DNA from 2 places in the Aquibium oceanicum genome. Region 1 is predicted to be linked to the other one. Evidence: riboswitches for the same ligand, from Rfam matches in the RefSeq annotation. Region 1 holds a riboswitch; the other holds the start of a gene.

Region 1 (3,405 bases):
CGCGAAACCAACTTCACGCCCTCGGCCTGGAGCGAGGCGCTGCTCTTCCCGCCATCCCGCAAGCGCTGGGTCTTGCGCTTCCACCAGATACTGGAACGCAGCGGGCGCCGCTTCTGGCCGATGTTCTGCGGCGTGCTCATCGTGGAAGCCCAGAAGCGCCTCTACCAGGGCCTGCCGGTCGCGCAGCGTGCCTCGCGCCGCGTCTTCGTGCCCGTACTCGCACCCCAAGGCGCAAGCGCGGCGCGCGAGGGAGACTTAACGCAGCGTTAACCATGTTTCCGGATCATTCCTTCGGGCTTCCGGGGGAATCGGCGATGGTTTTCTGGCGCTTTGATCAGAAGACGACACTCCTCACCATCGTGCGCGAGCTTCATGCGCGCGGCGTGTCGCTGGACGACATGGACGTGAGGCTCTGCGAGATCGGGCCGGTCGACCTCGACCTTCTGCGGGAGTGCTTCGACGAGGTGGCGAAGGAGCTCGCCGATCGCGACCCCGTCGCCGCCTGAGCGCCATTCAGCGCTTCAGCACGAACACGGCCTGCTGGCCGAAGAAATTCCAGAACCACCACGGCATCGACACCCCGATCGGGTGTCCGTCCCGATCCAGCGCCATCGCGCTCTCCACCGTCGCGCCGATCTCGTCGCACAGGTTGATGAAGTCGCGGATGGTGCAGAAGTGGATGTTGGGGGTGTTGTACCAGCTGTAGGAAAGTTCCCGTGTCACCGGCATGCGGCCGCGAAACAGCAGCGAGAGACGCACCTGCCAGAAGCCGAAATTGGGGAAGGAGACAATCGCCCGTTCGCCGATGCGCAGGAGATCCGTCAGTACCTCCTTCGGATTGCGCGTCGCCTGCAGCGTCTGCGACAGGATCACGTAGTCGAAGCCCTTGTCCGGATAGAAGACGAGGTCGGTGTCGGCGTCGCCCTGGATCACCGAGAGCCCGCGGGCGACGCTCTCGTTGACACCGCGCTGGGAGATTTCCACGCCGCGCCCGTCCACCTGCTTGTCGAGTTCCAGATACTCCAGCAGTTCCCCGTCGCCGCAGCCGACGTCGAGAACACGCGCGCGCGGCTTGATGAAGTCTGCGATGACTTTGAGGTCGATGCGGGGTCCGTTGCGGCCGGTCATGCGAGTTCCTCCAGTCCGCGCGCGCGGGCGGCGGAACGCAGGAAGCCGCTGACGGCGGCAAACATTTCCGGCTCGTCCAGCAGGAAGGCGTCGTGGCCGCGATCGGTCTCGATCTCGACGAAGGAGACGGAGGCGCCGGCGGCGTTGAGTGCATGCACGATGGTGCGGCTTTCCTCGGTCGGGAACAGCCAGTCGCTGGTGAAGGAGACCAGGCAGAAACGCGTCTTCGTGCCCGTGAATGCGTCCGCCAGTCGTCCGCCATGGTCGGCGGCGAGGTCGAAATAGTCCATCGCGCGGGTCATGTAGAGGTAGGAGTTCGCGTCGAAGCGGTCGACGAAGCTCATGCCCTGGTGGCGCAAGTAGCTCTCGATCTGGAAATCGGCGTCGAAGCCGAAGGTCAGCGCCTCCCGGTCCTGCAGGTTGCGGCCGAACTTGCGGTGCAGCGCCGCCTCGGAGAGGTAGGTGATGTGCGCGGCCATGCGTGCCACCGCCAGCCCCTTCTCGGGCCGCTTGCCGGCCTCGATATAGCGCCCGCCGCACCAGTCCGGGTCGGCCATCACGGCCTGCCGTCCGACCTCGTGGAAGGCGATGTTCTGCGAGGAATGCCGCGCGCCGGTGGCGATCGGCAGCGCCGTCAGAACGCGCTCGGGATAGCTCGCCGCCCATTCCAGCACCTGCATGCCGCCCATCGAGCCGCCGATCACCGAAAACAGCCTGTCGATGCCCAGATGGTCGACCAGCATGACCTGGGCGCGCACCATGTCGCGGATGGTCACCACCGGCAGGTCCAGCCCCCAGGGCTTCCCGGTATGCGGATTGATCGAGGCCGGTCCGGTCGAACCGAGACAGCCGCCGATGACGTTGGAACAGATGACGAAGAAGCGGTCGGTGTCGATGATCTTACCGGGGCCGATCAGCACTTCCCACCAGCCGGGCTTGCCCGTCACCGGATTCGGGTTGGCGACGTGCTGGTCCCCCGTCAGCGCATGGCAGATCAGCACGGCGTTGGACCGCGCCTCGTTCAGCGTGCCGTAGGTCTGGTAGGCGATCTGGAACGGCGACAGCGTCTTGCCGGAATCGAGCCGGAGCGGGTGGTCGGGTCCGAAGCGAACGACGAGGCTCGTCGGCTCGTTGGCTTCGTTGTTCGAGGTGCGGACGCGCGGGGCGGCCATGGTGCTTCCTTCTGCCGACCAAAAAAAACCGGCATTGCGCTAAGGCAAGCCGGTTACGATCCGCAATCGGCCCTTTAGCGAGTTGTTTAACGTGGCTGCAAGCCGACCGGCCAAATCACCACGACGTTCGCCCGCTTAATATCCCCGCCGTCCCTTTGCGTCAACTTCAAAGCTTTGCTAGAGGAAGCCGCCTTCCGGCACAGCCAGCTCCATCCGACAGGACCGCCATCATGACCGAGCTACAGCGCCCCGAGCCGAAACCCGGCGTCATGGACATCGCGGCCTACGTGCCCGGCAAGAGCGCGGCGCCGGCCGGCGTGAAGACGGTCTACAAGCTCTCGTCCAACGAGAGCCCGCTCGGTGCCTCGCCGAAGGCGGTTGACGCGGTGCGCGACGTCGCCGGCAAGCTCGAATTCTACCCCGACGGTTCGGCCACGCGCCTGCGCGAAGCGATCGCCGAGGTGCACGGGCTGAACCCGGCCAACATCATCTGCTCCAACGGTTCGGACGAGGTGCTGGGCCTGCTGGCGCTCACCTACCTGCAGCCGGGCGACGAGGCGATCTTCACCGAGCACGGCTTCCTCGTCTACCGCATCTATACCCAAGCCGCGAGCGCGGTTCCGGTCGCCGTCAAGGAGACCGACGAGACGGCGGACGTCGACGCCATCCTGGCAGCGGTCACGGAGAAGACGAAGATCGTCTTCCTCGCCAACCCGAACAACCCGACCGGCACCTACATCCCGTTCGAGGAGGTGCGCCGTCTGCACGCCGCCCTGCCGAAGCACGTCCTCCTGGTGCTCGACGCCGCCTATGCCGAGTACGTGCGGCGCAATGACTACGAGTCCGGCATGGAACTCGTCGCGTCCTCCCAGAACGTCGTCATGACGCGCACCTTCTCCAAGATCCACGGCCTCGGCGGCGCCCGCCTCGGCTGGATGTACGCCCCGGCCCACATCATCGACGCGCTGAACCGCGTGCGCGGTCCCTTCAACGTCAATGCCGTCGCGATCGAGGCCGGCATCGCCGCGATCCGCGACCGCGCCCATGTCGAGGAGGCCGTCGCCCACAACGACAAATGGCTCGTCTGGCTGACGGAGGAACTGAC
Region 2 (3,405 bases), 630 kb from region 1:
GGCGCTCACCTCGTCCACCGTCTGCGCCGATACGGGCGTCACCGCCGCGAGGACTACTACGTATGGCAGGACACGACGCATGGCGGAACTCCCTGATCGTCGCAGACATAGACCAGGATCCTTCTGCAAGGAAGACGTGTTATCCTCCGGTCGATTCTCGCGCTACGAGGGGCGACTACGCCTACGCCGCCTGGTCCAGCGCCCTGTCGATGTCCTCGATCAGGTCGTCCGCGTCCTCGAGGCCCACCGAAAGCCGCACCGTTCCGGGATTGATCCCGAGTTGCGCGCGCGTCTCGTCGGTCAGATTCTTGTGGGTGGTGGTCGCGGGGTGCGTGATCAGGCTCTTGGCGTCGCCGAGGTTGTTGGAGATGCGGATGGTCTCCAGCGCGTTCTGCATGCGGAAGGCGCCCTGCTTGCCGCCCTTGACCTCGAAGCAGATCAACGTCGAGCCGCCCTTCATCTGCCGGGCGATGATGTCGGCCTGCGGATGGTCGTTCCGGCCGGGATAGATGACCTTCGCGATGCCGGAGTGGCAGGCGAGATGGCCGGCGAGCCGCGCCGCGCTCTCCGTCTGCTGGCGAACCCGCAGCGGCAGCGTCTCCAGGCCCTTCAGCAGCGTCCAGGCGTTGAACGGCGACAGGCTCGGGCCGGTGTGGCGGAAGTAGTCGTGCAGATTCTCGTCGATCCATTTCTTGTCCGACAGGACGACGCCGCCGAGGCAGCGGCCCTGACCGTCGATGTGCTTGGTGGCGGAATAGACGACGACGTGCGCGCCGAGTTCCAGCGGCTTCTGCTGCAGCGGCGTGGCGAAGACGTTGTCGACCACGAGCCGCGCGCCGATGCCGTTGGCAATGGCTGCGACGGCCGCGATGTCGATCACTTCCAGCGTCGGGTTGGTCGGGCTTTCCAGGAAGAAGAGCTTCGTGTTCGGCCGCAGCGCAGCCTCCCATTCCGCCATCTTCGTGCCGTCGACCAGCGTCGTCTCGATGCCGTAACGCGGCATCAGGGTCTCGATGACCCAGCGGCAGGAGCCGAAGAGCGCGCGTGCGGCGATCACGTGATCGCCGGCCCTGACCGAACACAGAAGGGCGGCGGAAACCGCAGCCATGCCGGACGCGGTGGCGCGGGCATCCTCGGCGCCTTCCAGCAGGCACATGCGCTTTTCGAACATGTCCACGGTCGGATTGGCATAGCGGGAATAGATGAAGCCGGGTTCCTCGCCCTTGAAGCGGGCTTCCGCGGCCTCGGCGGTCTCGTAGACGAAGCCCTGAGTCAGGTAGAGCGCTTCAGACGTCTCTCCGAAGGCCGACCGTGCCGTGCCGCCGTGCACCAGCGCCGTCGCCGGTTTCCAGTTTCGCTTCGTCTCGTTCATCGTCGTCATGCCTCACGCACAAAAAAACCGGCCGCGAAAGTCGCATGCCGGTCTTGCGTTCGGCCCTTTAGCGACTTGTTTAACGTGGCTGCAAGCCGACCGGCCAAATCACCACGGGATAAACGGTCCCATAAACCCGGGGCGGGCTTGCGTCAATCGCCTGCGTGTGAAACGTCGAATCGCCCGATGCGCCACGCGGCCGCGACAGGGCCGACCGGAGCGAAGACTTGCGTACGACAGGCATCCTTCCCGATCACGAGATAGCGGCCCTTTTCGAGGCCGGTGCCCTGTCGACGCCGCGCCCGCTTGACGCCGACCAGATCCAACCGGCGAGCCTGGACCTGAGGCTGGGGGAGACGGCCTACCGCGTGCGTGCGAGCTTCCTGCCCGGCCCGGAAAAGAAGGTCGCCGACAAGCTCGACCGGCTGAAGCTGCACGAGATCGACCTTCGGGCGGGCGCGGTGCTGGAGACCGGCTGCGTCTACATCGTGCCCTTGCTGGAAAGCCTGGCGCTACCGGACGGCGTGGCGGCCTCGGCCAATCCGAAGAGCTCCACGGGCCGGCTCGACATCTTCACCCGCGTGATGACCGACCACGGGCCGGAATTCGACAAGATCGCTCCGGGGTACAAAGGCGGCCTCTATCTCGAGGTGAGCCCTCGCACCTTTCCGATCGTCGCCCGCACCGGCTCCCGGCTGTCGCAGATCCGGTTCCGAAAAGGCAATTCGATCCTCTCCGAGCCGGAACTGGCAGCGCTGCACCGCACGGACGTGCTGGTCGCGTCGGAGCAGCCGAACGTGACGGGTGGGGGCATCGCGCTGTCGATCGACCTCGAAGGCAGTGCGCAGGGGCCGATCGGCTATCGTGGCAAGCACCATACGGCGCTGGTCGACGTCGACAGGCGCGCGGCCCACGATGTGCTCGAATTCTGGGAGCCGCTGCACGCGCATGGCAGCCGCGAACTGATCCTCGATCCGGACGAATTCTACATCCTCGTCTCGCGCGAAGCCGTTCACGTGCCGCCCGGATACGCCGCCGAGATGACGCCCTACGATCCGCTGGTGGGCGAGTTCCGGGTGCACTATGCCGGCTTCTTCGATCCCGGCTTCGGGCATTCCGGCGCCGGAGGCACCGGCAGCCGCGCCGTGCTGGAGGTGCGCAGCCACGAGGTGCCCTTCATTCTGGAGCACGGCCAGATCGTCGGCCGGCTTGTCTACGAGCACATGCTCTCCAAGCCGAAGGCGCTCTACGGGACCGATCTCGGCTCCAACTACCAGGCGCAGGGCCTGAAGCTGTCGAAACACTTTCGCTGACGGCCCTACCGCCGCTCGCTCGCCATCGCGCGCAGTTCTTCCCGCAGCGCCCTGATCTCGGCGAGAATCATCTCCTGTTCGCCCTGCAGGGCGGCGCGTTCGGCGGTGGCCTCTGCGTCGTGCTCCTCCTGCATGGCCGACACGATGATGCCAATGAACAGGTTGAGCACGGTGAAGGTCGTGCACACGATGAAGGGGATGAAGAACAGCCAGGCCAGAGGGAATACCTCCATGACCGGACGCACGATACCCATCGACCAGCTTTCCAGCGTCATGATCTGGAATAGCGAGTAGGCCGAACTGGCGATGGTGCCGAACCATTCGGGAAAGGCAGCGCCGAAGAGCTTCGTGGCCATGACCGAAAAGACGTAGAAGACGAGCGTGAGCAGGAGCATGATCGAGCCCATTCCCGGAAGGGCAGCAACAAGGCCCCCGACAACGCGGCGCAGCGACGGCACCATCGAGACGAGTCGCAGCACCCGCAGGATGCGCAGCGCGCGCAGTACCGAGAGGTTGCCGGTCGCCGGGAACAGGGCGATACCCACCACGACGAGATCGAAGATGCGCCAGGGATCGCGGAAGAAGGCGAGTCTGTACACCGCGAAGCGCGCCAAAAGTTCGACCACGAAGACGGCGAGGATCACGCGGTCGAGGAACAGCAAGACCGATCCCCATTCGGCCATCGCGGCCTGCGAGGTCTCGAGCCCGAGCGTGATGGCG

The links. Region 1 has a riboswitch for S-adenosylmethionine ahead of metX (homoserine O-acetyltransferase MetX). Riboswitches for the same ligand answer to the same signal wherever they lie in the genome.
Region 2: it holds a riboswitch for S-adenosylmethionine, as region 1 does, so the genes downstream of both, BSQ44_RS20205 (O-succinylhomoserine sulfhydrylase) here and metX (homoserine O-acetyltransferase MetX) in region 1, are expected to answer to the same signal.

What each region holds. Positions count from the first base shown of each region.
Region 1 is NZ_CP018171.1:4,754,239-4,757,643, reverse strand. It holds gene BSQ44_RS23220 (class I SAM-dependent methyltransferase) at 1-270, shown strand, start outside; gene BSQ44_RS23215 (hypothetical protein) at 315-506, shown strand; gene metW (methionine biosynthesis protein MetW) at 514-1,128, opposite strand; gene metX (homoserine O-acetyltransferase MetX) at 1,125-2,300, opposite strand; SAM riboswitch at 2,355-2,432, opposite strand; gene hisC (histidinol-phosphate transaminase) at 2,531-3,405, shown strand, end outside.
Region 2 is NZ_CP018171.1:4,128,567-4,131,971, reverse strand. It holds gene BSQ44_RS20210 (hypothetical protein) at 1-81, opposite strand, end outside; gene BSQ44_RS20205 (O-succinylhomoserine sulfhydrylase) at 182-1,372, opposite strand; SAM riboswitch at 1,420-1,497, opposite strand; gene BSQ44_RS20200 (2'-deoxycytidine 5'-triphosphate deaminase) at 1,600-2,685, shown strand; gene BSQ44_RS20195 (ion transporter) at 2,691-3,405, opposite strand, start outside.